DNA from 4 places in the Mesorhizobium sp. Cs1321R2N1 genome. Region 4 is predicted to be linked to each of the others. Evidence: predicted binding sites of a transcription regulator. Region 4 holds the regulator's gene; each other region holds the start of a gene.
What was found. The regulator LexA, encoded in region 4, represses DNA repair genes until DNA is damaged. The targets are predictions, from matches to a motif close to TGTTCNNNNTGTGTTCNG.
Positions count from the first base shown of each region.

Region 1 (7,470 bases), on a different contig from region 4:
GAACGAGCCGCTGGTGACGGCCGCAACGCAGAAATCCCGATGCGCTTCCTCGAATGGCCGATCGCCGGCGCTGGCCGTGCAGATTACATCCGCCACGTGCCAACCGGGTCCGGATGCAAGGGTATCCGCGGTCGCCGTCATGGCCGAAATATAGCAATTTTTCCCAAGCCCAGAACCCTGCCAGCACTTATTCTTGGCGGTCTCCTGACAAGAAGAGGCCGCTGCCATGTTCGACCAATCCTCATTTGCCGAAGCCTTGCACAGTCCCGGACCGATGGAAGGGCTTGCCGAAAAACTGAACCTTTACGGCCGCTTCGTCGGTGCCTGGACGTTTGACGCCTCGCGCCATCTCGAGGACGGCACGGTGCTGACCGGACGTGGCGAGGTGCATTTCGGCTGGGTTCTGGAAGGCCGCGCCATCCAGGATGTCTGGATCCTGCCCGCACGTGACGCCGGCCCCTCGCCGTCGCTCGGCAAATGGACCTTTTACGGCACGACGCTGCGGGTCTATGACCCCGGCGTCGACGCCTGGCACATTTTCTGGAGCGACCCGCGCAACCAGTATTTCAGCCGCCAGTTCGGCCGCGCCGAAGGCGACACCATCGTGCAGGTCGGCGCCGATGACACCGGCTCCTCCGTGCGCTGGAGCTTTTCGCGGATCACGGAGAATTCCTTCCGATGGCTTGGCGAGCGCTCGCACGACAAGGGTGCGACATGGCGGTTGGAAGTCGAGTTCCTGGCACGGCGGATGGCGACAAGATGAGGCTGTAATACATTGTAAGAATGGAGGAAAACATGTGCGATCATGTCTCGATAGGTGTCCGCGACGCCCAATGTACCAGATGCGAAAGGGCCTCGTGACCATGGCGATTTCTTCGTTTCTCACTGCTCTCGTATCCGAAGCTCCCACAGCCGACCGAGCGAAAGACATGGACCTCTATGGATGGCTGATCGGAAGCTGGGAAATGGACACGGTCCGCCACCTTGACGACGGCATGATCCAGAAATGGACCGGTGAATGCCATTTCGGCTGGGTGCTCGGAGGCCGTGCGATTCAGGACATCTGGATCAGGCCCAGGCGCCCTGCGCGGCCCACTATGTATGGCACGACTTTGCGCATCTTCGATCCTGGGATCGGTGGCTGGCACATCATCTGGAATGATCCGCTCAACCAAGATTACTCGCGCCAGATCGGGCGGGCCGAGGGTAAGGACATTGTCCAGATCGGCGAGGACTCGCGCGGTCTGCAAACTCGATGGCGTTTCACCGAGATCACAGCCAACAGCTTCCATTGGATCGGCGAGGAAAGACCTTCCGAGAGCGACCCTTGGCAAATCACCTATGAACATTTAGCCCACCGGACGAAGCGCGTCGCCTGAATCCGTTTCGACGTGCGCCATACCGCATCGAAGTCTCCGGCCCTCCGACAGTTCCCACCGACCGGGCTTTGCTCTACCAATGCGGGTACGGGCCTGGCCCGGTGGGAGGGTCAGCGATGCCGAGTTTCGACAGCCTGTTCAATGCCTTCGTCACCATTCTCGTGACCATCGATCCGCCCGGCCTGGCGCCTCTGTTCCTGGCCGTCACACGCGGCATGAATCGCGAGGAGCGCAGCCAAGTTTCCGTCCGCGCCTCGATCATCGGTTTTCTGGTGATGGCGCTGTTTGCGCTGGCCGGCGCCTCTATCCTGTCGGTGTTCGGCATCACCCTGCCGGCGTTCCGCGTCGCCGGCGGGTTCCTGCTGTTCTTCATCGCCTTCGAAATGGTCTTCGAGCGCCGGCAGGACCGTAAGGAGAAGATCGGCGACGTCGCCATCACCAAGGACATGATCCACAACATCGCCGCCTTCCCGCTGGCGATCCCACTGATCGCCGGGCCTGGCGCGATTTCAGCGACGGTGCTGCTCTCCGGCTCGTTTCAGGGCTTTGCCGCGCAGGCGGCCCTGGTCGGCATCATTTTCGTCTGCCTCGTCATAACCTATCTGGTGTTCGTGCTGTCGGAACGCATCGACCGCATCCTCGGCCAGACCGGCCGCTCGATCCTGACCCGCCTGCTCGGCGTCATCCTGGCGGCGCTGGCGGTACAGTTCGTGGCCGATGGCATCAAGGCGTTGATGGCCGGCTGAGCGGTATAACGCTCATCCTACTTCGCCGCCGTATCGACGATCTCGAAATCATGGGTAAGCGTGGCCGTCTTGGCCATCATGGCGGAAGCCGAGCAATATTTGTCGATCGAAAGATCGATCGCGCGCTTGACCTTGTCGCGCGACAGCGCACGGCCCTTGACGATGAAATGCATGTGGATGCGGGTAAACACTTTCGGGTCGGTCTCGGCCCGGTCGGCGTCGAGTTCGACCACGCAGTCCTCGACCGCCTCGCGCCCCTTCTCGAGGATGTGCACGACGTCATAGGCCGAGCAGCCGCCGGTGCCGATCAGCACCAGCTCCATCGGGCTCGGTCCCGGCGTTTTGCCTTCCGGGCTGGACGCCGTGCCCAGCACGACCTTGTGGCCGCTGCCGGATTCGCCGACAAAGGTGCGCTCCTCGACCCATTTGACACGTGCCTTCATCGCTCCGTCCTTTCAGTCGTCGATCGCGCCGACTGTCGGCTCAAAATCAACAATGCAAAACCCCGAAAGTCCGTGCAGGACCCTCGGGGCATCTCAAGCAACAAGCATTCGCCGTTTGGTATGGCTTCCGATCAGAACGGGATCTCGTCGTCCAGCTCGCGCGACGAGCCACCGCCACCGCCCCCTTTGGAACCGCCACCGCCGCCACGGCTAAAACCTTCGTTCGGGCCCGACTGGCCGAAATCCGAGCCACGGCTGCTGCCGCCACCGCTGTAGCCGCCGACCTGACCGCCCTCACCCTGGCCGCGCGCGTCGAGCATCTGCAGTTCGCCACGGAATTTCTGCAGCACGACTTCGGTCGTGTATTTGTCGGCACCGGTCTGGTCCTGCCATTTGCGCGTCTGCAACTGGCCCTCGACATAAACCTTCATGCCCTTCTTCAGATATTGCTCGGCCACCTTGGCAATGCCCTCATTGAAGATGACGACGTTATGCCACTCGGTCTTTTCCTTGCGCTCGCCGGAATTCTTGTCGCGCCAGCTTTCCGATGTGGCGATGCGGATGTTGACGACCGGCTCGCCCGAATTCAGGCGGCGGATTTCAGGGTCCGCGCCGAGATTGCCGACCAGAATGACCTTATTGACGCTACCCGCCATGATATTTCTCCGCGCTCATCCGAAACAAATTTTTGTCGCAGCACCTTACAGGCTACCGACGTCGGCCGCCTGCCAAGGCTGGCTTTTCCCACAAGGTTTTTGTTCCCTTTTCGTTCCTATATGCACCGCCGCTGATTGTCAAGGAATGGCAGCAATGCCCGAACGAAACATATGGGTCTCAAAACAGCGCTTGCCAAATCGATAAGTATCGACTTATGTTTTTGTCATGATCGAAGCAGAGATTTTCCGCGCCCTGGCCGACCCGACGCGCCGCGCCGTCTTCGAGCGTCTCGCGGCGAGCGAGATGAGCGTGTCGGAACTGCGCAGCGGCCTGACGGTATCGCAGCCGGCCGTCTCCCAGCATCTGGCGGTGTTGCGCGGCGCTGGCCTGGTGGTCGAGCGGCGGGCCGGCCGCAACGCCTATTATCGCGCCGATCCGCAGGGACTTGCTCCGCTGCTCTCCTGGATTGAACGCTATCGGACGTTCTGGCCGGAACGCATCGAAAAGCTGAAGGCCGTTTTGAAGGACATGGACCAATGAAAAACGGTGGATCAATGAAAGACGCAAACCAAACCAAGGTCGCTCCAGATGCGCTCGAATTCGAATACGACCTTGCCGAGCCGCCGGAAAAGGTTTGGCGGGCGCTGACGGTGCCGGAATTGCTCGCCGCCTGGATGATGCCCAACGACATCAGGCCGCGGACCGGCAGCCGCTTCGCCTTCGCCGGGCCTGACGCGCCGATCGAATGCGAGATCCTCGACGCCGAGCCCGAGCGCCTGCTGCGCTATTCCTGGCGCGAGCAGTCCGACGATGCGGCGCACCCACTCGACAGCACCGTCACCTTCACACTCGCCCGTACGGTTTCCGGCGGCACGCATCTGCGCATCGTCCATGACGGCTTTGCTCGCAAGGCGATGCCTGCCGTGGCCATGGCGGGCGTCGGCTGCCGGCTTTCGCTGTGCGGGGCCGGAAAGCCTATCGCCGCGAACACACCACGCCTTCTGCTGTCGCGCGCGGCCTGAACACGGAAATTCGGAGAAGAGAAATGAGTGGTGTTGCCAGCCTTGTGCCCGATGGTGATCGAGCAATCGAGCCGCGGCGAACGTGCCTTCGACATTTTTTCGCGACTGCTGCGCGAGCGCATCGTCTTCGTCAACGGCGAGATCAACGACGACGTCTCGGCGCTGGTCTGCGCGCAGCTTTTGTCGCTGGAATCGGACAATCCCGAGAAGGAGATCTCGCTCTACATCAACTCACCTGGTGGCATGGTGACCAGCGGCTTCGCCATCTACGACACGATGCAATATATCAGCTGCCCGGTCTCGACCGTGTGCATGGGCTTTGCCGCATCGATGGGATCGTTCCTGCTGATGGCAGGCACGGCCGGGCGCCGCATCGCGCTGCCGAACGCCACCATCCTGCTGCATCAGCCGCTGGGCGGCTTCCAGGGCCAGGCTTCCGACATCCAGCGGCACGCCGAACGCATCGGCCAGACCAAACGCCATATGACCGAACTCTACGCCCAGCATTGCGGCCGCAGCTATGAAGAGGTCGAGCGCACGCTCGACCGCGACCATTTCATGACGGCCCGCGAGGCCCAGGCATGGGGCATTGTCGACCATGTTTTCGACACCCGCAAAAAGGCGGCGTAGGACCAGGGTCAGATTAGATCCTGCTGCTTGTCGAAGATTTGACGATACCGGTCTGGTTCCGGTGGCGGTAGGTCCCTATAAAAGGGGGATGACCGGCACTCATCGATCCACATCGCACCGCGCCACAGCCGCCATGGCGCTCGCCATCGTCGGCCTTGCGTCCAGTTCGGCACTTGCCGACGACGCTTCGTCGTCAGCGCAAAGCGCCCTGCCCGGCGTAACCGGCGACTATCGCATCGCCAAGCCGGCCCCGGTGCCCGAACCCGACGACGCGCTCCCCAGCAGCGGCAATGGGCAGTTCAAGATCGGCAATACCGATGTCAGGATTTCCGGCAGCATCACCGTCGATGTCGGAGTTGGCGGGATCAAGCCGCCCAGATAGGCAGAGATCGGGGCCCGCGAACTCAAGCCCTCGCCCAAAAAGAACAGCCCCGCCGTGCCTTGGGCAAACGGACGGGGCTTTTTTGGATTTTTAATCCATACTTGCCGGGAGTGTACTGCCGGCGTTTGAGTTCGGATGCTTCGCGGCATTCAGCCGACGATCCGACCAATAGTCTCTGATTTTGAGGGATACGGCAGGTCACGGTTTGTCGGGTGGCGCAAACGCCTGCCTCTGGCACTTATGCCTGCCGCGGCTCCAGTGACAACTGAAGCCCTGGGGGACTATCCGGTGGCGTCATGCTCCGCTCCTGTGTCCGTTGCGACATCGTCGTGGCGAAGCGCAAATCGCAAATGCCTGCGGCGTCTCGCAGGCCACCTTGGGGCGGCGAGGCCATCGAAAGACGGCCGGCTTCGCTGACTTCCGAAGACTGCTCCCGTGAGTTGGCCGCGTCAACCATCAATAGCCGGTTACGGAAAAATGTGATCACCGGGAGGTTACGTCCAGGTCAGTTTCCGCACAGCTTTGTCAGGAGCGTGTTCGGCCTTTGTTCTTTCCGCTTGCCCCTTTGCGCGAAAGACGGTTAAACGACTTCTGTCGGGAGTTGCGGCGTCTCTCGACGTGGCGGCAAAAAGACCTACATAGGGGATGGCTGGGAAAACCCGCCAATCCCACGAATTCCAGATCTGAGGCGGCGACCGGCGATGGCCGACCATAAATTCCTTTCCATTCGCGGGGCGCGCGAACACAATCTGAAGAACGTCGATCTCGACCTGCCGCGTGACAGCCTGATCGTCATGACCGGCCTGTCGGGCTCCGGCAAATCGTCGCTGGCCTTCGACACCATCTATGCCGAAGGCCAGCGTCGCTATGTCGAGAGCCTCTCGGCTTATGCCCGGCAATTCCTCGAAATGATGCAGAAGCCCGACGTCGACCAGATCGACGGCCTGTCGCCGGCTATCTCCATCGAGCAGAAGACCACGTCGAAGAACCCGCGTTCGACGGTCGGCACCGTCACTGAAATCTACGACTATATGCGGCTTCTGTTTGCCCGTGTCGGTGTGCCCTATTCGCCGGCCACCGGCCTGCCGATCGAGAGCCAGACGGTCAGCCAGATGGTCGACCGGGTACTGGCGGTCGAGGAAGGCACGCGCCTGTTCTTGCTGGCGCCCATCGTGCGCGGCCGCAAGGGCGAATACCGCAAGGAACTGCTGGAGTTGCAGAAGAAAGGGTTCCAGCGCGTCAAGGTCGACGGCGTCTTTTACGAAATCGCCGACGTGCCGGCGCTGGACAAGAAATACAAGCACGACATCGACGTCGTCGTCGACCGCATCGTCGTGCGCGGCGACCTTGCCACGCGTCTCGCCGACTCCATCGAGACGGCGCTGAAGCTGGCCGAAGGGCTGGCGGTGGCCGAGTTCGCCGACAAGCCGCTCGACGCTAGCCAGACCGGCGAGGATTCGGTCAACAAGTCGAAGAACGAGACGCATGAGCGCATCCTGTTCTCGGAAAAGTTCGCTTGCCCGGTCTCCGGCTTCACCATTCCGGAAATCGAGCCCAGGCTGTTCTCCTTCAACAACCCGTTCGGCGCCTGCCCGACCTGTGACGGTCTCGGCAGCCAGCGCGCGATCGACCCCAACCTCGTGGTGCCCGACGAGAACGTCTCGCTGCGCGACGGCGCCGTCAGCCCGTGGGCGAAATCGACCTCGCCCTATTACTCGCAGACGCTCGAGGCGTTGGGCAAGGCGTACGACTTCAAGCTCGGCGACAAGTTCAAGGATCTTTCCGCGCAAGCCCAGGAGGCGATCCTGCGCGGCACCGGCGAACGCGAGATCACCTTCCAGTATGATGACGGCCTGCGCTCCTACAAGACCACCAAGACCTTCGAAGGCGTCATCCCCAATCTCGAACGGCGTTGGAAAGAGACCGAATCCGCCTGGATGCGCGAAGAAATCGAGCGCTTCATGTCGGCGACGCCCTGCCCGGTCTGCAAGGGCTACCGGCTGAAGCCCGAAGCGTTGGCGGTGAAGATCGCCGGCAAGCACATTGGCGAGGTGACGGAACAGTCGATCCGCAACGCCGACAAGTGGTTCACCGACCTGCCGGCGCAGCTCAACGACAAGCAGAACGAGATCGCTGTCCGCGTCTTGAAGGAAATCCGCGAACGCCTGCGCTTCCTCAACGATGTCGGGCTCGACTATCTCACTTTGTCGC
Region 1 is NZ_JAPYKP010000018.1:39,495-46,964, forward strand. It holds gene O7A61_RS07595 (helix-turn-helix transcriptional regulator) at 1-141, opposite strand, end outside; gene O7A61_RS07600 (hypothetical protein) at 227-763, shown strand; gene O7A61_RS07605 (hypothetical protein) at 930-1,379, shown strand; gene O7A61_RS07610 (MarC family protein) at 1,496-2,125, shown strand; gene O7A61_RS07615 (OsmC family protein) at 2,143-2,568, opposite strand; gene O7A61_RS07620 (single-stranded DNA-binding protein) at 2,700-3,224, opposite strand; gene O7A61_RS07625 (ArsR/SmtB family transcription factor) at 3,451-3,765, shown strand; gene O7A61_RS07630 (SRPBCC family protein) at 3,762-4,247, shown strand; partial or broken gene O7A61_RS07635 (ATP-dependent Clp protease proteolytic subunit) at 4,271-4,877, shown strand; gene O7A61_RS07640 (hypothetical protein) at 4,966-5,259, shown strand; gene uvrA (excinuclease ABC subunit UvrA) at 5,961-7,470, shown strand, end outside.
Region 1: a site for LexA is predicted at 3,325-3,342, ahead of O7A61_RS07620 (single-stranded DNA-binding protein). Genes of this name have one in related genera too.

Region 2 (7,470 bases), on a different contig from region 4:
AAGCTAAATTCGCCAGCGGCTAGATATCCAGCACTTCCGTCTCGGCGAATTCGGCGCGTTCCTGGATGAAGCGGAAGCGAGCTTCGGGCTTGGTGCCCATCAGCTCATCGACCCTGTCCTTGGTGGCAGAATCGATTTCGTTCACATCGACCCTGAGCAACGTGCGCTTTCTCGGGTCCATGGTGGTTTCCTTGAGCTGCGCAGCCATCATCTCGCCCAGGCCCTTGAAGCGGCCGAGCTCGACCTTGCCGCGCCCGGTGAATTCGGTGCGCAGAAGCTCGTCCTTGTGCGCGTCGTCGCGGGCGTAGGCGACCTTGCCGCCTTGCCTGATCGAGTAAAGCGGCGGCACCGCCAGGTAGAGATGGCCGCCGCGTACCAGCGCCGGCATCTCCTGGTAGAAAAAGGTGATCAGCAGCGAAGCGATGTGGGCGCCGTCGACGTCGGCGTCGGTCATGATGATCACGCGGTCGTAGCGCAAATCCTCGTCACGGTACTTTGACCGCGTGCCGCAGCCGAGCGCCTGGATCAGGTCCGATATCTGCTGGTTGGCGGCCAGCTTGTCATTGCCGGCGCTGGCGACGTTGAGGATTTTTCCACGCAGCGGCAAGACGGCCTGGCTGGCGCGATCGCGCGCCTGCTTTGCCGAGCCGCCCGCGGAATCGCCTTCGACGATGAAGAGTTCGGCACCTGCCGCCGCGTTCTGCGTGCAATCGGCGAGCTTGCCCGGCAAGCGCAGCTTGCGCACAGCGCTCTTGCGCGACACCTCTTTTTCCTGGCGGCGGCGCACCCGCTCATCGGCGCGCGCGATCACCCAGTCGAGCAGCTTCGAGGCTTCCTGCGGATTGTCGGCCAGCCAATGGTCGAACGGGTCACGGATCGCGGTCTCGACGATGCGTATCGCTTCGATCGTCGCCAGCCTGTCCTTGGTCTGGCCGACGAATTCCGGCTCGCGGATGAACACCGACAGCATGCCGGCGGCCGAGATCATGACGTCTTCCGAAGTGACGATCGACGCGCGTTTGTTGCCGACGAGGTCGGCATAGGCGCGCAGGCCGCGCGTCAGCACGTTTCGGAACCCGGCCTCGTGGGTGCCGCCTTCACCGGTCGGGATGGTGTTGCAGTAGGAATTGATGAAGCCGTCGCCGCCGAACCAGGTCACCGCCCATTCGAGCGAGCCATGGCCGCCTTGCTTGTCGCTCTTGCCGGCGAAGATTTCGCGCGTCACCTGAAATTCGTCGCCCAGCGACGCTTTCAGATAATCCTTGAGGCCGCCGGGGAAATGGAACTCCGCCTTGGCCGGCGTCTGATCCTTTTCCTTGATGAGGGAGGGATCGCAGGTCCAGCGGATTTCGACGCCGCCGAACAGATAAGCCTTCGAACGCGTCATGCGGTAGAGCCGCGCCGGCTCGAATGCCGCGCCCCTGCCGAAAATCTGCTCGTCGGGGTGGAAACGCGTCCTGGTGCCGCGGCGGTTGTGCACCTCGCCCAGGTGCTCCAGACCGCTTACCGGAATGCCACGTGAAAAGCGTTGGCGATAAAGCTGGCGGCCGCGCGCGACTTCGACTTCGAGATGATCCGACAGGGCGTTTACGACGGAAACGCCGACGCCGTGCAGGCCACCTGATGTCTCATAGACCTTGGAATCGAACTTGCCGCCCGAATGCAGCGTCGTCATGATCACTTCGAGCGCGGGCTTCTTGAATTTCGGATGTGGATCAACCGGGATGCCGCGGCCATTGTCGGTGACAGTGAGATAACCGTCGGCTGAAAGCTCGACATCGATGAAGGTGGCGTGGCCGGCAACCGCTTCGTCCATCGAATTGTCGATGACCTCGGCGAACAGATGGTGCATCGCCTTGTCGTCTGTGCCGCCAATATACATGCCCGGCCGCCGGCGCACCGGCTCCAGGCCTTCGAGCACCTCGATGTCGGCGGCGCTGTAACCCTCGCTGCCATCCTTGGCAGGGGCCGGGCGCCTGGCGGCCGCTTGCACCAGCGGGTCGGCCGGGCGCGCCGGCGTGCGAACCGGTTGCTGCTGCTTGCCCAGATTGCCGAAGAGATCGTTGTTGTCGTCCATGCCAACCATAGGGTCCGGTGCTGCGAATCACCCGTCGATACTGCCACGCTTTTCGGCGCCATGCGACGGACGTTCCTGTTACGTTCGGGGATTTAACCCCTCTTACCCTAAAACCATTCGATAACCAAGCAGGCGGAAATCGGTCGAATGCCACCGCACAAGATTCCCGATTCTTTACCAATGCGGACTAGCGTGAGCCCAACATAACAAGAAACGACGGGCACAGGGGTTTCGGCGTGAGGGGCAAGGCCATAACGATGATCGGCATCGCCGCCGTTTTCGGCGCGATCTCGATCTTTGCCGCGGATTTCTGGGTCAAGAGCCAGGCCAAGGCCGATGCCCAGGAGAAAACGGCGTCGATCGCAGCTCCCGCACCCAAAATAGAGTTCAAGACCATCGTGGTGGCCAATGCGCCGTTGCGTTATGGCATGGAGCTCGACCGCGCCAAGCTCAGCGAAATTCCGTGGCCGCAGGAGTCCCTGCCGCAGGGGGCCTTTGCCACCATCGATGGATTGCTCGGCGAAGGGGGCCGGGTCGTGCTGTCGCCGATCGAGGTCAATGAGCCGTTGCTGCTCACCAAGCTGTCGGGACCGAACGGTCGCGCGACGCTGTCCAATATGCTGACGCCCGGAATGCGGGCGGTCACCATCCGCACCGACGAGATCGCTGGGGTCGGTGGCTTCGTCACGCCGGGCGACCGGGTCGATGTCGTGCTCACCCGCGATGCCGGCGAAATCCAGGAAGTCGCCAAGAACGCGCAAGGCGCGGCCGGCTCGACCATCACCTCGGAGATCGTCGTTGCCGACGCCAAGGTGCTGAGCGTCGGGCAGGGCGCCGACGAGCGCCAGACGACGCCGCAGGTGGCCAATTCCGTGACCCTCGAGGTGACGACCGAAGGCGCGCAGAAAGTGGCGCTTGCCCGCACGGTAGGCACGCTGTCGCTGTCGCTGCGCTCCGCCAGCGAAGGCGGCGACGGCAAGAACGGCGTCACCACCATCTCGTCCTTCGGCGGATCCGTGGCTTCCAATGCTCAGGCCGCCGCCGGCTCCTTGTTCGATGCCATCGCCAAGGAGCCGGAGAAGCCGAAATTCAAGACGGTCATCGTGACGCGCGGCACGCAGGCCGAGGAATACCAAGTCCCTTCGCGGGACCAGAAGTAAAGACCGGTGGGGACCGGGCGGGACGGGATCATGGTGATGCACACCCTATATCGAATGACGAATCGGTTGCGTTTCGCGCGCGTCTTGGCCACGGCGGCTTCACTGGCCGCGAGCGGCATGCTCGCCTTCGTTGGCGCGGCCAAGGCGGACAACGACATCGTCTATGTCTCGTCGACCAGGAATGCCTCGATCAAGGTCGCCAAGGGCAAGCCCAAGACGATCATGACGAGCGCGGCCTTCTACCAGATCGTCATCGGCGATCCGGAGATCGCCAACGTCAACCCGCTGACCGACAAATCCTTCTATGTGCTGGGCAACAATCTCGGCACCACCGGCATTGCGCTGTTCGACGAGAAAAAGCAGCTCGTCGGCACCGTAGACATCGAAGTGACGCTCGACACCGACCAATTGGCGAGCACCATCCGTGCCAGCGTGCCGGACGCCAAGATCAAGGTCGGCTCGGCCAATGGCCGCGTGGTGCTTTCGGGCGAGGCGGATGACGCGGTCGCTGCCGAAAAGGCCAACAAGATCGCCACCCGCTTCTCCGGCAATGAGGAGGTGATCAATTCGGTCAATATCTCCTCGTCGCAGCAGGTCCAGCTCAATGTCCGCTTCGTCGAGATCAACCGCCAGGCCGGGCAGGACCTGGGTGCGAAATACAGCGCCAATTTCGCCTACGGCTTCGGCGGTCGCGATGTCTCTCTCGATCCGGGCTCGGTGCCGGCGGCGGGGACTGGCGAGATCATTGGCCGGCTGCTGTCCAATGGCGTCTCGATCGATATCGCCATCAAGGCGCTGGAGGAGCGCGGCCTTGCCCGAAGGCTGGCCGAACCGAACCTGATTGCCCGATCCGGCGAAACGGCGAGCTTTCTTGCCGGCGGCGAATTCCCGATCCCGGTTTCCGAGGACAATGGCAAGATCTCCGTCAGCTACAAGAAATACGGCGTCAGCCTGGACTTTACGCCGACCGTGCTGAAGGACGGGCTGGTCAGCCTCGACATCGCGCCGGAGGTCTCCTCGATCGACGCTTCGGCGTCTTACAATATCGGCAACATTTCGGTGCCGGGGTTCATCGTGCGCCGCGCCAAGACCTCGGTCGACCTGAAGAACGGCCAGAGCTTCATGATCGCCGGGCTGCTGCAATCCCAGAACGACGTCACCACGTCTCGCATTCCCGGTCTCGGCAAGATGCCGGTGCTGGGGTCGCTGTTCTCGTCGAAATCCTATCAGCGGCGCGAGACCGACCTGGTCATCATCGTCACACCCTATCTGGTCAAGCCGGTCGATCCGTCGAAGAAAATGGCTGTGCCGACCGATGGCACGCAGCCCGCCAGCAACGTCGACTACTTCCTCAACAACACCGAGGAGGTGAAGGCGTCGGACACCAACCGTGCGCTGGCGCTGGCTGACGGCAGCGCCGTGCGAGGCGCTTCCGCGACCAAAGTCGGTCATTTCCTCGACCTGCCGAAGGACTGAAATCATGCGTCTGGTCCTGAGATCGAGCATCGCCCTGCTTCTTGCCGGTTTGGCAAGCGGCTGCACCAGCGACGACTATGTGCGCAGCGAAGGCGTGACGTCAGTCGCCGGTGAGGCGCAGGCCGCCAACACCGTCATGCAGATGGTCGACCCGTGGAAGTATGGGGTCCAGAACACGAGGCTTCTCGTGCCCGCCAAGCGCGGAACCGCCGAACCGGTCACACCCGATCAGGCGGCCGGCGCCAAGGCAGCGCAAACCACCACCGGCAACTGATCCAGACGGCGATCGACCTCACAGGCGGCGAGAATGGCAAACAGCACCAAGAAGATCCTGCTCGTATCGACAGACCGGACCTTCGCGCAGGACACGAAGACGGCCTTTGCCGCCTCCGAGATCATCCAGCTCATGACGGTTGAGAAGAACGTCACCGAGCTGCGCGGCGAGGTCCAGGAGGCCGAGTTCGGCGTCGTTATCGTCGACATGGATGCGGCGAAACTGGAAGAAATCGAGTCCCTGCAGCGCGTCATGCGCCGGCTCGAGGGCAAGGCACCGGTGGTCGTGGTCACCCAGGAGTTCAACGCCGCCGCCGTGCGCATCCTGGTGCAGCTCAAGGTCGCCGACTTCCTGGTCAAGCCGATCACCACGGCCGACCTCGTGCGTTCGGTCGTGCGAGCGTTGCAGGGGCCGGGGCGCGAGGAAAACACCGAGTCGCAGATCTATACCTTCATGCCCGCCGCCGGCGGCGTCGGCACCACGACGCTGGCGCTGCAGACCGCGTTCCAGCTGCACCATTCGGTGACGCGCGGCGCCTCGACCTGCGTGGTCGACCTCAATTTCCAGCAAGGTGCCTGCGCCGAATATCTCGATCTGGAGCCGCGTTTCGACATCACCGAGATCGAGAACCAGCCAGAGCGCCTCGACCGGCAACTGCTCGATGTGATGCTGTCCAAGCACGCCAGCGGACTTTGCGTGCTGGCGGCGCCGACGCATCCAGCCGAAATGCGCTCGTTCAAGACCGATGTCGTGGTGCGCATGCTGGACCTCGTTTCGGCCTATTTCGACAATGTCGTCATCGACATGCCGCGCACCTGGTTTCCCTGGACGGAAACGGTGCTGCTCGGTTCCAACAAACTCTACATCGTTGCCGAAATGACGGTGCCGTGCCTGCGCCATACGCAGCGGCTGATCCAGGCCGTCTACGAGACCGCCGGCAAGGAAGTGAAGCCGAACGTGATCGTCAACCGTTTCGAGCAGAAGATGTTCGACAACGGCATCAAACAGGCGGATGTCCAGGAAATCCTTGGCGAGCATTTTGTCGGCGGCATCGCCAACAACTACCGGCTGGTGCGCGAGGCGGTCGATCGCGGCGTGCCGCTGCACGAGATCGATCCCAATGCCAATGTCGTCAACGACCTGAAGAAGATCATCCTCCCGGAAGAGGCAGTGGCGACGGCGAGCAAGTCGAAGTCGCTGTTCGGTTTCGGCAGGGGCCTCTTGAAAAGGAAAGCTGGATGACCAGCCGTTTCTCAACCCTGCAGAACCGCGACGCGCGCCCGCAGCGTCCGGCGGAATCAACACCGGTCGCGCATCATGCCGTCGTCATCCCGACCAGCCGAAAGGCTTTGCCGGCGAGACCGGAAGCAGCACCGGCAAAGAATGCCAACAAGGTGCTCGATGCCCGCGTGCGCATCCACCGGATGCTGCTCGAGGAGATCAATCTGGTCGCGCTGGAGCGCTTGCCCAAGGATGAAATGCGCCGGCAAGTGCATGATTTCGTTTCGGAAAAGACCCGCCAGGAGCGGATGGCGATCAACACCGCCGAACTCGACGCGCTGGTCGACGATATCGTCGACGAGATGGTCGGCCTCGGGCCGCTCGAGCCGCTGCTCAAGGATCCCGACATCAACGATATCCTGATCAACGGTCATCAGAACTGTTTTGTCGAAAAGAAGGGCAAGCTGCAGCAGGTCCATATCCCGTTCAAGGACGAGGCGCATCTGCTCAGAATCGTCAACAAGATCGTGGCCGCCGTCGGCCGCCGGGTCGACGAATCGCAGCCGATGGTCGACGCTCGCATGCTGGACGGCTCACGCTTCAACGCAGCCATCCGCCCGGTGGCCGTCGACGGCCCGCTGGTGTCGATCCGCAAATTTTCCAAGAACAAACTTGGCCTGCACAGGCTGGTCGAATTCGGCGCCATCACACAGAACATGGCCGAAGTGCTGGCGGCGGCCGTGCATGCCCGCAAGACGACAATCATTTCGGGCGGCACCGGCACCGGCAAGACGACGATGCTCAACGCACTGTCGGCCTTCATTCCGGAAGACGAGCGGCTGATCACCATCGAGGACGCGGCGGAGCTTCAATTGCAGCAGCCGCACGTCGCGCGCATGGAAACGCGCCCCGCCAATATCGAAGGCCATGGCGAGCTCAAACAGCGCGACCTGGTCAAGAACGCGCTGCGCATGCGTCCCGACCGGGTCATCCTCGGCGAGTGCCGCGGCGAGGAAGCCTTCGACATGCTGCAGGCGATGAACACCGGCCACGAAGGCTCGATGGCGACCATTCACGCCAACACGCCACGCGACTGCATTTCTCGCCTGGAGCAGATGCTTGGCATGACCGGCATGCCAATGACGGTGCAGTCGATCCGCAGCCAGATCGCAAGCGCCATCGACATCATCGTCCAACTGACCCGGCTTTCCGACGGCAAGCGCAAGGTGACGAGCGTCGCCGAGGTGACCGGCATGGAAGGC
Region 2 is NZ_JAPYKP010000061.1:4,695-12,164, reverse strand. It holds gene parE (DNA topoisomerase IV subunit B) at 20-2,077, opposite strand; gene cpaB (Flp pilus assembly protein CpaB) at 2,314-3,237, shown strand; gene O7A61_RS17015 (type II and III secretion system protein family protein) at 3,292-4,713, shown strand; gene O7A61_RS17010 (hypothetical protein) at 4,718-4,987, shown strand; gene O7A61_RS17005 (AAA family ATPase) at 5,021-6,229, shown strand; gene O7A61_RS17000 (CpaF family protein) at 6,226-7,470, shown strand, end outside.
Region 2: a site for LexA is predicted at 2,148-2,165, ahead of parE (DNA topoisomerase IV subunit B). Genes of this name have one in related genera too.

Region 3 (7,470 bases), on a different contig from region 4:
CATTCCGGTCATCCGGCTGCACGGCACCATCATGGCCGGCGGCGGTCCGTTCCGGCCGAGCCTGTCGCTTGCCTCCACCGCCGGGCTGATCGAGAAGGCGTTTTCCTTCGACGCGCCGGCAGTCGCGATCTCGATCAACTCCCCCGGCGGCTCGCCGGTGCAGTCGCGGCTGATTTTCAAGCGAATTCGTGACCTTGCGGTCGAGAAGAACAAAAAGGTGCTTGTCTTCGTCGAGGATGTCGCGGCGTCCGGCGGCTACATGATCGCTGTCGCCGGCGACGAGGTGTTCGCCGACCCCTCCTCCATCGTGGGATCGATCGGCGTGGTGTCGGCCTCGTTCGGTTTCCCGGAACTGATGAAGAAGATCGGCGTCGAGCGCCGTGTCCACACCGCCGGCCAGAACAAGGCGGTGCTCGATCCGTTCAAGCCCGAGAAAAAGGAAGACGTCGAGCGGCTGAAGGTGCTGCAGCTCGAAGTGCACGAGACCTTCATCGATCTGGTCAAGGAGCGGCGAGGCACGAAGCTGGCGGACGATCCGGAGCTGTTCACCGGACTGTTCTGGACTGGCAAGAGAGGCTTGGAACTCGGCCTCATCGATGCGCTCGGCGACATGCGCACGGTGCTGAAGACCCGCTTCGGGCCGAAGACCCAGCTCAAGCTGATAACGGCGCCGCGCGGTCTGTTCGGCCGCTTCGGCCTGTTCGGCTCGAGCAAGGGCTTTTCAGCGCCCGATATCGCCGCGGCAGCGGCCAGCGGCGTCATCGATGCGGTGGAAGAGCGCGCATTGTGGGCGCGCTTCGGGCTTTGAAAAAGCCATGAAAGCGTCTAGCATGGTTGCCCGAAAGACCCGACCGGCCGCCCTTACCGGCCCAACGTGGTAGGAGTTTTGACATGCCGCAACTCATTTTCTTTGCCGTCGTCGGCATTGCCGCCTATTTCGGCTACCGCACCTTCCTGCGCGAGGCTGAGCGCGTGACGGCCAAGGTACGGCGGACCGAAAAGCAGGCGGCCAACGGCGCGATGGGAACGCTGGTCAAGGATCCGAAGACCGGCGAATACCGGCTGGCCAAGGACTGACCCTCATTTCACTCGCAATCGAGATTGTGAAGCCCGGTCCGCATGTCCGGACATGGGCAGCACCCGCCAAGATAAACCTTGCCCTGCACGTCACCGGCAGGCGCCCCGACGGCTATCATCTCATCGAAAGCCTGGCTGTGTTCACGCGCTTTGGCGACAGTATCGAGATCGCGCCGGCTGAAGGCGACGATTTCACCGTATCCGGCCGCTACGCGCCGGACGTTCCGCCCGATGGTGACAATCTGGTGCTCAAGGCACGCGACGCGTTGCGGCAGGCCGCCGGTCTTCGGAGCGCGCCGCCCGTGATCATCAGGCTCGAAAAGAACCTTCCAGTCGCGTCCGGCGTGGGCGGAGGGTCGAGCGACGCGGCGGCCGTGCTGCGCGGGCTGGCCGACAGCTGGGGGCTGGACATCGCTAGCGCCGAGCTGGCGCGGATCGGTCTCTCGCTTGGCGCCGATGTGCCGATGTGCCTGGCGGCAAAGCCGCTGGTGGCGCGCGGCATCGGTGAGGAGTTGTCGATGGTGCCGGATTTTTCGGCGCTGGGTTTGGTGCTGGTCAATCCGGGCACGCCGGTCTCGACGGCGGAAATCTTCGCAGCACTGTCCCGGCGCGACAATGAGCCACTGCCGCCGCTGCCGCGCAGCATCGAGTTTCACAGCCTGCGCAACTGGCTGGAGATCACCCGCAACGATCTCGAACCTGCGGCCCTTGCGATGCGGCCCGCCATAGGCAGGGCGCTTTCATGGCTTGACAAGGCGGGATCGGGTTTTTCACGAATGTCCGGATCGGGCGCGACATGCTTCGGCCTGTTCGAGACCGGCAATGTCGCCAAGCGCGCGGCCGCCGAGATCCGCAGCCGCCAGCCCGACTGGTTCGTCGCGGCAACACGCAGCATTGCATCGGAGGCTGAGTGAGATGGCCAGGATTGACGAGAGCCGTGCCTTCATTCCGGTGCGCATCGCGGTGCTGACGGTTTCCGACACACGCAGCCTCGCCAACGACAAATCCGGCCAGACGCTGGCCGATCGCATTACCGAGGCCGGCCACATCCTGGCCGGCCGGGATATCGTCACCGACGACCGCGAAAAAATCCGTGACACCGTTCTGGCGTGGTCGCGGGACAAGGCCATCGACGTCGTGATCACCACCGGCGGAACCGGTTTCACCGGCCGCGATGTGACGCCCGAGGCGGTGGAGCCGATTTTCGAAAAGCGCATGGATGGCTTTTCGGAAGTTTTCCACCGCATCTCCTACGACAAGATCGGCACCTCGACGATCCAGAGCCGGGCGACCGGCGGCGTCGTCAACGCCACTTTCGTCTTCGTGCTGCCGGGCTCGCCCGGCGCCTGCAAGGATGCCTGGGACGGCATCCTCAAGGCACAGCTCGACTACCGGCACATGCCCTGCAACTTCGTCGAGATCATGCCGCGCCTGGACGAACATTTGCGGCGCGGCAAATCGGCCCCTTAAAAGCAAGGCCACGCAGAGCAGCTGCAAAATCAACTCGGAGAGCGCTGCGCCTGCCTCGGTGGCGCCACCCAGATCTCGGCGTCGAGCTTCTTAGTCGCCAGACCGCGCGCCAACGCCTCGGCGCTGCCGGCAGTCTTGGACAGAGATGCCGCCTGCCGCTTGCTGATCACCAGTCCGTCGGCGAGAGTACGGTTTGCGGAAAAGACCCGGGCCAAGAACGGCGTACGGCTGCCCCGCGCCCGCGAGAACCGGGCGGCCATGGTCTGCCTGGCCGTATGGGCGACGACCGCGTCGATCCAGCCCTCTACCAGTCTCGCACCCGGTTCGAGAAACAGCAGCCAGTCACCCTTGGCCTGGCGGATGCCGGCGGCGATGCCGCCGCTCCCCACATAGTGGCAGCCGGCATGCTCGGCGACACGATGCGTGTGGTCGGTGGAACCGGTGTCGCAGACGACGACCTCGCGCACCACGCCCTCGACCGCGCCGCCAATCAGCGTCGCCAGCGTGCGGGCGAGACCCTCCTCGTCATTATGCGTTTCGATGAGAACACTGAGCATCGTGAGCCGAATAGCGGAAACCACTGACCGACGCCAGTTTTTGCATCGCGCCACAGAAAAGTTCTTGCTTTGTTCTCATCAATAAAATAGGAACAATTTCATGAGCAGAGCGATTCGACACAACATGGACAGTCCCTGGGAGCGGGCGAAGATGGAACCGATCATGCGCGCCGATATTGCGGCCTTCGGAGCAGGACGAGCCGAGATGGCCAACGCGATGATCGAGCAGAGTGGCATGCGGGTCCGTCCGGACCGCAACCGTGGCCGATCGGCGGGCATCAATCCGTCTGGCCGGTTCGAACCTGTCAGCCGGCATGTCTTCGACGATGGGTGGAGTTCGCTGGAGGAGTTGCCCCCGTTCAAGACCGAGGTGCAGGTGGAGAAGCCGCGCACCATTATCACTCGCAACGAATCGCCCGACATCTCCTTCGACCGGTCGATCAATCCCTACCGCGGTTGCGAGCACGGTTGCGTCTATTGCTTCGCGCGGCCGACGCACTCGTTCATGGGCCTGTCGCCGGGCCTGGATTTCGAATCCAAGCTGTTCGCCAAGCCGGATGCGGCACGCCTGCTCGACAAGGAGTTGTCGAAGGATGGCTACCAGCCGCGCACCATCGCCATCGGCACCAACACCGATCCCTACCAGCCGATCGAGAAGCAGTACCGGATCATGCGCGAAATCCTCGAAGTGCTGGAGGCACGCGGTCATCCGGTCGGCATCGTCACCAAGTCAGCCCTGGTGGTGCGCGACATCGACATTCTGTCGCGCATGGCCGAGCGCGGGCTCGCCAAGGTGGCGCTGTCGGTGACGACACTTGACCGCATGCTGGCCAGGACGATGGAGCCCCGCGCATCGACGCCGACCAAGCGGCTGGAAGCGATCAGGCAGCTTTCGGAAGCCGGTATCCCGGCTTCGGTGATGGTGGCGCCGATCATTCCGGGCCTGACCGACCAGGAGATGGAACGCATCCTCGACTCGGCACACCATGCCGGTGCGCGCGAGGCCGGCTATGTGGTGCTGCGCCTGCCGCTGGAGGTCAGCCCGATCTTCAAGGACTGGCTGCTGCGCCACTATCCCGACCGCTATCGCCACGTGATGTCGCTGAGCCGTTCGATGCGCGACGGCAAGGACTACGATTCGGAGTGGGGCAAGCGCATGAAGGGCGCGGGACCCTATGCATGGCAGATCGGCCGGCGCTTCGAGATCACCGCCAAGCGGCTCGGCCTCAATGCCGAACGACGCACGCTGCGGACCGACCAGTTCGTCGCGGCCGGTAAGGACCAGGAGCAGTTGATGCTGCTCTGAAGCCGAAAAACACCGCGGCTGTTCATTGCCGCCGTGGCGAAAAAATCCCGTCCGGCCTGCCCCGGCCTGCAGACGGTGCCCTCCCGGTCCGGCGCCCCACCCGACCCGGAGGGACTTGCGGAGAATCAGAGCCGATGCGAACCTCGCCGCAACATGGCTCGCGCGCGTTCTGATTCTCCGCCTCTCTTCGAAATCGTCGAGAAACCCGATTTCTCCTTCGAGACGAAGGCGATGGCCGATGGCCTGTGGCCGGTCGCGGGGATGGACGAAGCCGGCCGTGGCCCGTTGGCCGGGCCGGTGGTCGCGGCGGCAGTGGTACTCGACCCCGCCAACATTCCCGAAGGGCTCGACGATTCCAAGCGGCTCAGCCACTTGCAGCGCGAAGCGCTGTTTCTGCACATCATCGGCTCCGCGCTCGGCGTCTCGATGGCGTCGGTCAGCGCCGAAGGCATCGATGGCAGCAACATCCTCAAGGCGAGCCTCGAAGCGATGCGCCGCGCACTTGTCGGGCTGCCCATCCAGGCAAAGCTCGCGCTGGCGGATGGGCGCGACGTGCCGCCGGGACTGCCCTGCGAAGGGCGCGCGCTGATCAAGGGCGACCAGCGCTCGCAGTCGATCGCCGCAGCCTCGATCGTGGCCAAGGTCATGCGCGACCGCATGATGTGCGGCTGCGGCAATCATCACGACCGCTACGGCTTCGAAGTCCATATGGGCTACGCCACGGTCCGGCACCGTACGGCGATCGAGGCGCATGGCCCTGTCGCTCGGCTGCACCGCACCTCGTTTGCGCCGTTCAGGTTGGGCGGCGCCGAGGTGACGGAAGAAGAAGAAAGCTTCGCCGGGCTGGAGTAAAACGACGGCAGCGGTGTCGGCCGATCTCCCCCCTTGTGGGGGAGATTGGCAGCGTTGACGCACCGCATAAAAAAAGCCGCCAGGTTGCCCGGGCGGCTCTTCAATATTGATCGTTCAGCTCAGTTCAGCTTCGCCTTCACATCCTGCAGCGCGGACTTGAACAGGTCGGCTCCGGCCTTGGCGTCGATCTTGCCGGCAAGCAGCGCGCGTGCCGCCTCGACAGCGATGTCGACGGCGCTGGCGCGCACTTCGCCGATCGCTTCGCGTTCGGCCTGGCCGATCTTCTGCTCGGCAAGCGCGGTGCGCCTGGCAACGTAATCCTCGGTCTTCTTGTGGGCATCGGCGGCCAGCAGATCTGCCTCGCGCTTGGCGGCCGCGACAATGTCGGCAGCTTCCTGCTCGGCTTCCTTGCGCTTCTTCTTGTACTGACCGAGCAGTTGCTGAGCTTCTTCGCGCAGCTTGCGTGCCTCGTCGAGTTCACTGCTGATCCTGGCGGCGCGGGCGTCGAGCGCCTTGGCGATCATGCGGGGCACCTTGATGTAGACGGCGATGCCCAGGAAGATGATCAGGGCAATCGTGGCCCAGAGCGTTGCGAGAGATGTAGCGTCCATGATGCGCTCCTCACCGGGCCACGGATTTGACCGCGGCCGCGATCTCGGCCTTGCTGGCCTTGCCGCCAACCAGTGCCTCGACGATCGCCGAAGCGGTGTCCTCGGCGATGCTGCCGACTTCCTTCATGGCATTGGCCTTGATGGAAGCAATGCGTGCCTCGGCCTCGCCAAGCTTGGCGTCGAGCGCGACCTCGATCTTCTTGCGCGCGGTCTCGGCTTCCGCCTTGGCCGCATCGTTGGCCTGCTGGCCGATCGAGTTGGCGTTCTTCTTGGCTTCAGCCAGTTCCTGCTCGTAAGCGGCAACGGCGGCGTCGGCCTCGCCCTTCAACTTGGCTGCCTGGTCGAGATCCTGGCTGATGCGGTCGTTGCGGACATCGATGATGCCGCCGACGCGCGGCATCACGACCCGCTTCAGGAAGAGGTAGAACAGCCCGAACGTGATCGCCAGCCACAGAAGCTGCGACGGAAACGTCTCCGGATTGAATGGCGGAAACGTGCCGTGCGCTTCGGCAGGCACGCTGGTGCCGGAATGCGTTTCGCCTCCGGTCGCAGCGTGGCTGGTGTCGGCTGATGGCGCGGACTCTTGCGCGAAGGCAGATGTCACGAACATGGACTATCCCCAGATATCAGGCCCGCCGCTAGCGCGGCCGGCCTGTCCAATCTTCTCAGTACTCAGCCGAACAGGGCCAGCAGCGCGATGAGAAGCGAGAAGATGCCCAGAGCTTCGGTCACGGCGAAGCCGAAAATCAGGCGGCCGAACTGGCCGTCGGCAGCCGACGGGTTGCGCAGCGCGCCCGAGAGGTAGCTGCCGAAGATGTTGCCCAGGCCAATGCCCGCGCCACCCATGCCCAGGCAAGCGATGCCGGCGCCGATGTACTTTGCTGCTTCTGCGTCCATTTGTTCAACTCCTTTGGATCTAAAAATTCCGTTGCGATTTCATCCGGCACCAATGTTGAAAACTCTTGGGCCGGAACTCTTGGCCTCAGTGCCCGGGATGCAGGGCGTCGTTGAGATACATGCAGGTCAACACGGCAAAGACGTAGGCCTGCAAAAAAGCGACCAGCAGTTCAAGCGCCGTCAGCGCCACCGCCATCGCCAACGGCAGGATCGAACCCGCCACACCGACCGCGCCCAGAGCGGAGAGGCTGACGACGAACCCAGAGAACACTTTGAGCGTGATGTGGCCGGCAAGCATGTTGGCGAACAGACGAACCGAGAGGCTGACCGGGCGCGACACGAAGGAGATGACCTCGATCAGCACCACCAGCGGCAGCAGGAACACCGGCACGCCATGCGGCACGAACAGCTTGAGGAAACCAAGACCATGCTTCATGAAGCCGTAGACCACCACAGTTCCGATCACCAGGGCCGCGAGGCCGAAGGTGACGATGATGTGGCTTGTGACAGTGAAGAAATAGGGAAACAGGCCGAGCAGATTGGCGACCAGCACGAACATGAACAGCGAGAACACGAAGGGGAAGAACTTCATGCCCTGCGTGCCGGCGGCGTCGCGCAGCATGTTGCCGACGAATTCGTAAGCCATTTCGGAGACCGACTGCAGTCGGCCTGGCACCAGGCTGCGGCTCGACGTCGTCAG
Region 3 is NZ_JAPYKP010000088.1:11,788-19,257, forward strand. It holds gene O7A61_RS20715 (S49 family peptidase) at 1-808, shown strand, start outside; gene O7A61_RS20720 (membrane protein) at 892-1,077, shown strand; gene O7A61_RS20725 (4-(cytidine 5'-diphospho)-2-C-methyl-D-erythritol kinase) at 1,104-1,991, shown strand; gene moaB (molybdenum cofactor biosynthesis protein B) at 1,993-2,547, shown strand; gene O7A61_RS20735 (glycosyltransferase) at 2,577-3,104, opposite strand; gene O7A61_RS20740 (PA0069 family radical SAM protein) at 3,256-4,410, shown strand; gene O7A61_RS20745 (ribonuclease HII) at 4,564-5,262, shown strand; gene O7A61_RS20750 (F0F1 ATP synthase subunit B) at 5,382-5,873, opposite strand; gene O7A61_RS20755 (F0F1 ATP synthase subunit B) at 5,884-6,483, opposite strand; gene O7A61_RS20760 (F0F1 ATP synthase subunit C) at 6,546-6,770, opposite strand; gene O7A61_RS20765 (F0F1 ATP synthase subunit A) at 6,856-7,470, opposite strand, start outside.
Region 3: a site for LexA is predicted at 3,164-3,181, ahead of O7A61_RS20740 (PA0069 family radical SAM protein). Genes of this name have one in related genera too.

Region 4 (7,470 bases):
AGCATGATCACGCGGCTGCCATAGTCGACGGCGTGCTGCATGTTGTGGGTCACCATCAAAGTCGTCAGCTTCAGCGCGCTGACGGCGCGCACCGTCGCCTGCATGACAATCTCGGCCGTGCGCGGATCAAGTGCCGCGGTATGTTCGTCGAGCAGCAGCAAGTCAGGCGATCCGCCGACCGCCATGATCAGCGACAAGGATTGCCGCTGCCCGCCCGAGAGCAGGTCGACGCGTGTGTCGAGGCGGTTTTCAAGGCCGAGACCCAGTATCGACAGGCGTTCCCTGTAGGACGCAAGGCGGGTGGCGTTCAGCCCCTGGCGTAAGGTGCGCTTGCTGCTGCGCAAATCAGCCAGCAGCATGTTTTCAGCAACCGTCATGCTGGCGGCGGTGCCGCGCATCGGATCCTGGAATACGCGAGCCAGTCTCGAGGCGCGCTTGTGCACCGGCATACCAGTCACATCGGCGCCATTGATCAGAATCTGGCCGGAATCGAGGATCAGAGCGCCGGAAATGGCGTTGAGCATGCTGCTCTTGCCGGCCCCGTTGGAGCCGATGACGATGCCGAACTCGCCTGTGGCCAGCGACAGGCTGAGACCGTCCAGCGCGATCTTCTCGTCAGCCTGGCCCTTGTAGAATACCTTACGCGCGGATCGGATCTCGAGCATCGTTCCTCCCTGACCTTGTGGTGACAGCGCCCGCGCCGTCACCCTCACAGCGCCGATGTCAGTCGACGATGCAGCCGCAATCGGCCATCGAAGCCGGTATTTCGATGCCGAACGCAGCCATCGCCTTGCGCGAGATCAACGCCATGTGGTCCTTGTAGGCCGGGCGTGACGGTGCGATCGTCTTGGGATCCTTGCCCTTGAGGATTTCGGCCGCGATGTTGCCGGCGTTGATCCCGACCTGCGTATAATTGACCGCGAAGCTCGCCGGCACGGTGCCGTTGCGGACCGCGCTGTCATCGGCGTTGACGACCGGGATGCCGGCCTGGCGCGCGGCGGCGGAGACAGCGGCGATCGCCGGCTGGATCAGGTTCGAGGTCGGTCCGTAGATCACATCGGCTTTCCCGGCGAGCGAGGCGATGCGTTGCTGAATGTCATTGACGTTGTCGATGCCGACTTCCACGACCTCGAAACCGGCGGCCGGTGCCGCCGCCTTGATCTTCTCGATCAGGGCAACGTCGTTGGCTTCACCGGGATTGTAAGGCACACCAAAACGCTTGGCGTTTGGCAACAGCTTCTTGGTGAAGGCCATCACCGCGGCAACATCCTGAAGATCGGTGGCGCCAGTCATGCCTTCATCACCCGAGTCCCACGACGGCACGAGCTTGGCCGCCACCGGATCGGTGACCGCGGCAAAGACGATCGGAATGCCGGAGCCCGCGAGCGCTTTCTTGGCGATCTGCGAGACCGGCGTGGTGATGGTGTAGATCAGCTTGGGCTGCTCGGCCTGCAGCTTTGCGATCATCTGCGGCACCAGCGATGCATCGAAATTGGTATGGCTCTCCGTATAGACGACGTCCTTACCATCGACGAAGCCATTGTCCGTCAGCGCCTTCTTGAAGCCGGCTATGGCCGCGTTCAATTGCGGATGCTCGCCAAAATTGGCGATGCCGATGCGGATTTGATCGGCGGCGGCACTGCCGGCGCTCACCATCAATGCGCCGGCCAAGAACAAACCCGACAGCCAAGCGGATTTCGACTTCAACATCATTTCCCTCCCAGATTTGATCGACGCCGTTTGCAGCGCGGCTACTGCGGCGATCATGGTCAGTCCGTCGGCCCGTGTCAAACATTATATATAATTCTTGCCATGCCCCCACATCATATATAATTTTCTTTGGCAGACGATGGATGGACCGCGATGCAGGATCAAACGATCTCCACAAAGACGGAGGCAGCCTATCAGCTGTTGCGGCGCGATATCCTGACGACGCGCCTCATGCCCGGGGCCCCGCTCAAGCTGAGTGCGCTGCGCGGCACCTATGGTGTTGGCTGGACGCCGTTGCGCGAAGCCTTGTCGCGGCTAGAGGCCGAACGCCTGGTCACCGCCATCAGCAATCGTGGTTTTGCCGTCGCTCCGGTATCGCGGGCCGAACTGGAGGACCTGGCACGCGCCAGGATGGTGGTCGAGATACCCCTGTTCCTCGAATCGATGGAAAAAGGCGGCAAGGAGTGGGAGGATGCCGTTGTCACCGCCCACTACCGGCTCTCCCGTTGCAAGACCGCGGTCGACGATCCTTCGGATGCGGCCGTCGATAAATGGGACGAGAACCACGAAGCTTTCCATGCGGCGCTGCTGAGCGCGGCGACTTCCAATTGGCTCATGCGATTCCGCTCGACCATCGCCGATCAGCTGCGACGGCATCATCGTTTTCTCGGCCTGGCGCCGACATTGCGGGCCGCGGCTGGCCTGAAGGACGGTTATGAAGAGGCTATGGAGGCATTGTGCGAAGCGATTGCGATCGAACACCATACAGCGATCATGGAAGCTGCACTCGATCGTGACGTCGAGCGGGCCAAGGCGCTGATGACGGCGCATATCGGCTATACCCTGCACGTCTATGTCCATAGCGAAGACAGCGGCGCGACCAAATACGCCGCCCGCGCCGGCAGTTTGAAAGCGGGTTCCGGGTGACTTCAGCGCTTCCGCGACGCCTATTGGCATGCGCTGGCCGGAGTGGGCCAAACGCCTGGATCCATCGCCGCCCCAAAGCTACCAATCGTTGGCGTTTTGGTTTCGTTTCGTTCCGCGAATAATGGATCCATAAATTGTACAATCCACCCGCGAAGAGCCCTCCGAAAGACTGATGCCAAGGCCTATCAGAGGATAGGCCACAGGCCATTAACCAAAACGATTTCAATGCCTCCCGATCGCCGAAAGGGTCGGCCGCAGTCCGCTGTCGCGGCAAAAAACTTCAGACGCGTTAACAAATTCATTAAACTTTAAACAGTTGCGGAACACAACTGGAACGGATAGTGTTTGTTCTGGGTTTGTTTTTTCGATTCTGGTTCAGACCTTTCGTTCAATGCCTTGGGGGCCGCCATGCTGACACGCAAGCAACATGAACTGCTGATGTTCATCCACGAACGGCTCAAGGAAAGCGGAATACCGCCCTCCTTCGACGAGATGAAGGAAGCACTCGATCTTGCCTCCAAGTCGGGCATCCATCGCCTGATCACGGCGCTGGAGGAACGTGGCTTCATTCGCCGGCTACCCAATCGGGCGCGCGCGCTGGAAGTGCTGCGGCTGCCGGACTCGATCGCGCCGGGCCTCAATGCGGCAAAGAAATTCTCGCCAAGCGTCATCCAGGGCAGCCTTGGCCAAGGCAGTCCCGGCCGCCAGATCAGGCCGGCGACGGCGCCTTCGCGCCTGCCCGCGGCCGGCAACGACGACGATGCTGTTTCAGCCGTGTCCATCCCGGTCATGGGTCGTATCGCCGCCGGTGTGCCGATCGATGCCATCCAGCATCAGACGCATTCGATTTCGGTGCCGCCGGACATGATCATGGGCGGCGAGCACTATGCGCTGGAAGTCAAGGGCGACTCGATGATCGAGGCCGGTATCTTCGACGGCGACACGGTCATCATCCGCAATGCCGATACAGCAAGTCCGGGCGAAATCATCGTGGCGCTGGTCGACGAGGAGGAAGCAACGCTGAAGCGGTTCCGCCGCAAGGGCGCCTCGATCGCGCTCGAAGCCGCCAATCCAGCCTACGAAACACGCATCTTCGGACCGGATCGGGTCAAGGTGCAGGGCAAGCTCGTCGGGCTGATCAGGCGCTACTGAACTGGCTTACCATCGGGCTTGTCGGCCTTTTTATAGGGGGCCAGCCCCCTCGCCTCGCGTGAGAATTTTCGCTGCTCGTGCCAGGGTCGGTATGGTCCGTCGATGGCGAATTCGATCTCAGCCGGGGTCGTGGCCGATTGGGGATCGAAGAAAACGGCGGCACTCCCCTTGCGGGCGAGCTGGCGTTTGGTGACGACGAGAACCAGCGGATTATGGCAGGCGTCATAGGCGGTCGCGTCATTGACGACGATCAGGTCGGCGAAAGCGCAGGCCTTCCAGGTGTTCTTGCGATCCTCGACATAGGCGATGATCGCGCCGGAAGGGTGCCTGGCAAGGCACAGGCCTTCGCGGCAATAAAACGGCGATCCCTGCGGCAGGTCGGTGGGAGCGGAAATATCGAATTGCCCGTCCGTCTTGTCGAACATTTCCGGTAGGACGATTGTTTCGGAGATCAGAGCGCGTTTCCAATTGTCGGCTGCGAATTCGTTCGGACGTTCCCGGTTGACGGCCAGTTCGCCATTGCCGATCGACAGAGCCACCAGCCGCGCATCTTCCGAGATCAGCACATCGGGCGCGCGCGTGTGCGACACAGTCAACAGACCGGCAAGCGCGAATGGCACCGCCGTGAGCCGGAGCCACGTCGTCGCCATCGTCGCGATGACCAGCGCGACGGTGACCAGCAGCACGGATTGCTGCGAAATCAGTCCGACTCCATCGACCGGAGAGCGCTCCGATATCCACGCCGATATGGCGATCATCGCTGTCAGGCCCTTGCCCATGAGGTAGAGAGCCGGCCAATCCAACCCGAACGGCATCAGCAACGCGCTGGCGACGGCCAGGAACATCACGATCGATACGATCGGCATGACGGCCAGATTGGCGAACAGGCTGAGCGGTGACACCCGCTGGAAATGCCAGATGGCAAACAGTGCCGTCGCGCTGCCGGCGATGATGGACGTCATGGCCAATCCACCTGTCGCCAAGAGGAATTTTCGCGTCAGAAATCCGGGTAGGGATCGCTTTGGCGGCGGAGGCCTCGTCTTTCCCGCATGGTGGTCGGCCCAGCCGGCATAGGCGCCAACCAAGGCTGCGGTTGCCGCGAACGACATCTGGAAACTCGGGCCGACGACCTCGTGCGGCGAAACCAGGATAACGGCGATCGCCGAGATCGCCAGATTGCGCATGGTCAGCGCCGCGCGATCGAACAAGACGGCGATCAGCATCACCGCCAGCATGATGAAGCTGCGTTCGGCCGCGACGACGACGCCCGAAATGACGAGATAGGCGGCGATCGAAAACAGTGCGGCGGCGGCGGCGTATTTCTTCACCGGCCGGCGCGCGGAAAAGCCTGGAAACAGCGCGAAGGCGCCGCGCAGCAGACCCATGATGGTGCCGGCCACCAGCGCCATATGCAGACCCGAAATCGAGATGATGTGATAGATGCCGGTGCGCCGCATCGCTTCGTTGATTTCATCGGGAATGCCGGCCCGCACGCCGACGATCAGCGCCGCCGCGATCTCGCCTTCCGCGCCGCCAATGCTGCCCCTGATGTGGTCGGCGATGGCTTCGCGGGCATTTTCGATGCCTGAAAACACGCGTGCCGGCAGCGGTATCTCACCGGCTTCGGCGGAGACAACCGTTGGATTGCCGAGAAAGAAGCCGCTGCCGCCGATGCCGGCGAAATAGCTGTCGAAGGAGAAGTCGTAGCTGTCCGGCCGCACCGGGCCGGTCGGCGGCAGCAGTTTGGCATAACCTGTGACAAGCGAGCCGGCAGTCATTTCGGGCGGTATCTTGCGTGCCGAAAGCCGGACCCTTTCAGGCGCGTAGCGCAGTTTCGGCCGGGCGGTCGAAATCACGTCCATGGTCAGCCGGATGCGGCCGCTCTCCATCTCCTCGAGCGAGATCACGCGGCCGGTCAGTTGCGTCGAGATTTCCGAGCCCAGCATCCGGGTTCCGGCTCGCCATGTTTCGACCTTCGCCGCAAGCAGGCCAAGCGCACACAACAGCACCGCCATGAAACACAGATGGGTTTTCGGCCAGGAGCGCGAGACGAATGCACAGACCGCCGCCAGAACCACGACCGCGACAGGCTCTGCAAAATCGGGCTCGGACGCCAGCGAAAAGTAGCAGATCGCCCCAACGGCCAGGCAGACCGGCACCAGCAGGAAGGCGATGCCCCGGTCGAGTTCCAGCTCCGCCGCCTTGGCCACGACGTGACGCAGGCGAGGCAAGGATACCAGGCCGATTTGCCGGCGCACGCGCACAATTCTGCGTGCGGCAGGAGATGGAGTTGGCGCCGGGCTATCCGCCTGCAGCGGCTGGGTTGCGGGCGCAGCCACGAGCGGCGATGGCAGCGGGATCGCAGGAGGCGTCGCAAACAGCGATCGCTCGCTGACGCCGACAATGGCGCCCTCGCCCCGATCCGAGCCTCGGCCTCGTCCAGTCATCGGGTCTGCCCCTTGCGCCCTCGACACCCTATGCTACATGAACGCGCGACGCGCGAAAGTCCGCGCACTCCGCACTCAGCTTCAGACGTTTTCCGAGAGTTCCATGCCCGACAAGGTCATCACCCGTTTTGCTCCCTCGCCGACCGGCTATCTGCATATCGGCGGCGCGCGCACGGCGCTGTTCAACTGGCTCTATGCCAAGCACACCGGCGGCATGATGCTGCTGCGCATCGAGGACACCGATCGCGAGCGTTCGACCGATGCGGCCACATCGGCCATTCTGGACGGCCTGACCTGGCTCGGCCTGTCGTGGGATGGTGACTCGGTCTCCCAATTCGAGCGCGCGCCGCGCCACCGGGAGGTGGCCGAGGAGCTGGTGCGCCTGGGCAAGGCCTATTACAGCTACGAGACTTCAGCCGAGCTCGAGGCGATGCGCGAGGCAGCACGCGCCAAGGGCCTGCCGCCACGCTATAACGGCCACTGGCGTGACCGCGCCCCGTCGGAGGCACCCGCCGGCGTCAAGGGTGCCATCCGCATCAAGGCACCGACCGAGGGCGAGACGGTGGTGCAGGACCGGGTCCAGGGCGAGGTGCGTTTCCCCAACAAGGATCTCGACGATTTCATCATCCTGCGTTCGGACGGCAACCCGACCTATATGCATGCCGTCGTCGTCGATGACCACGACATGGGCATCACCCATATCATCCGTGGCGACGATCACCTGACCAATGCCGCACGCCAGACCGTGATCTACAACGCCATGGGCTGGGACGTGCCGTCGATGTCGCACATCCCGCTGATCCATGGCGCCGACGGCGCCAAGCTGTCGAAACGCCACGGCGCGCTGGGCGTCGAGGCCTACCGCGCCATGGGCTATCTGCCCGAGGCGCTGCTGAACTACCTGGCGCGGCTGGGCTGGAGCCATGGCGACGACGAGGTCATGTCGATCAAGGACATGATCTCCTGGTTCGATATCGGCGACGTCAACAAGGGCGCGGCGCGCTTCGACTTCGCCAAGCTCGAGGCGCTGAACGGCGTCCATATGCGCCGCATGGCCGACACCGAATTGTTCGACATTTTCATCGCCACCTTGCCCTATCTGGAGGGTGGCCCGGCAATGGCGGCGCGCCTCGACGAGAAGAACAAGGCGCAATTGCTGGCAGCACTTCCGGGCCTGAAGGAGCGCGCCAAGACGCTGGTCGAGCTCGTCGACGGCGCCGGCTTCCTGTTTGCC
Region 4 is NZ_JAPYKP010000003.1:71,569-79,038, forward strand. It holds gene O7A61_RS01555 (ABC transporter ATP-binding protein) at 1-665, opposite strand, end outside; gene O7A61_RS01560 (ABC transporter substrate-binding protein) at 724-1,710, opposite strand; gene O7A61_RS01565 (GntR family transcriptional regulator) at 1,864-2,637, shown strand; gene lexA (transcriptional repressor LexA) at 3,046-3,789, shown strand; gene O7A61_RS01575 (ComEC/Rec2 family competence protein) at 3,783-6,236, opposite strand; gene gltX (glutamate--tRNA ligase) at 6,340-7,470, shown strand, end outside.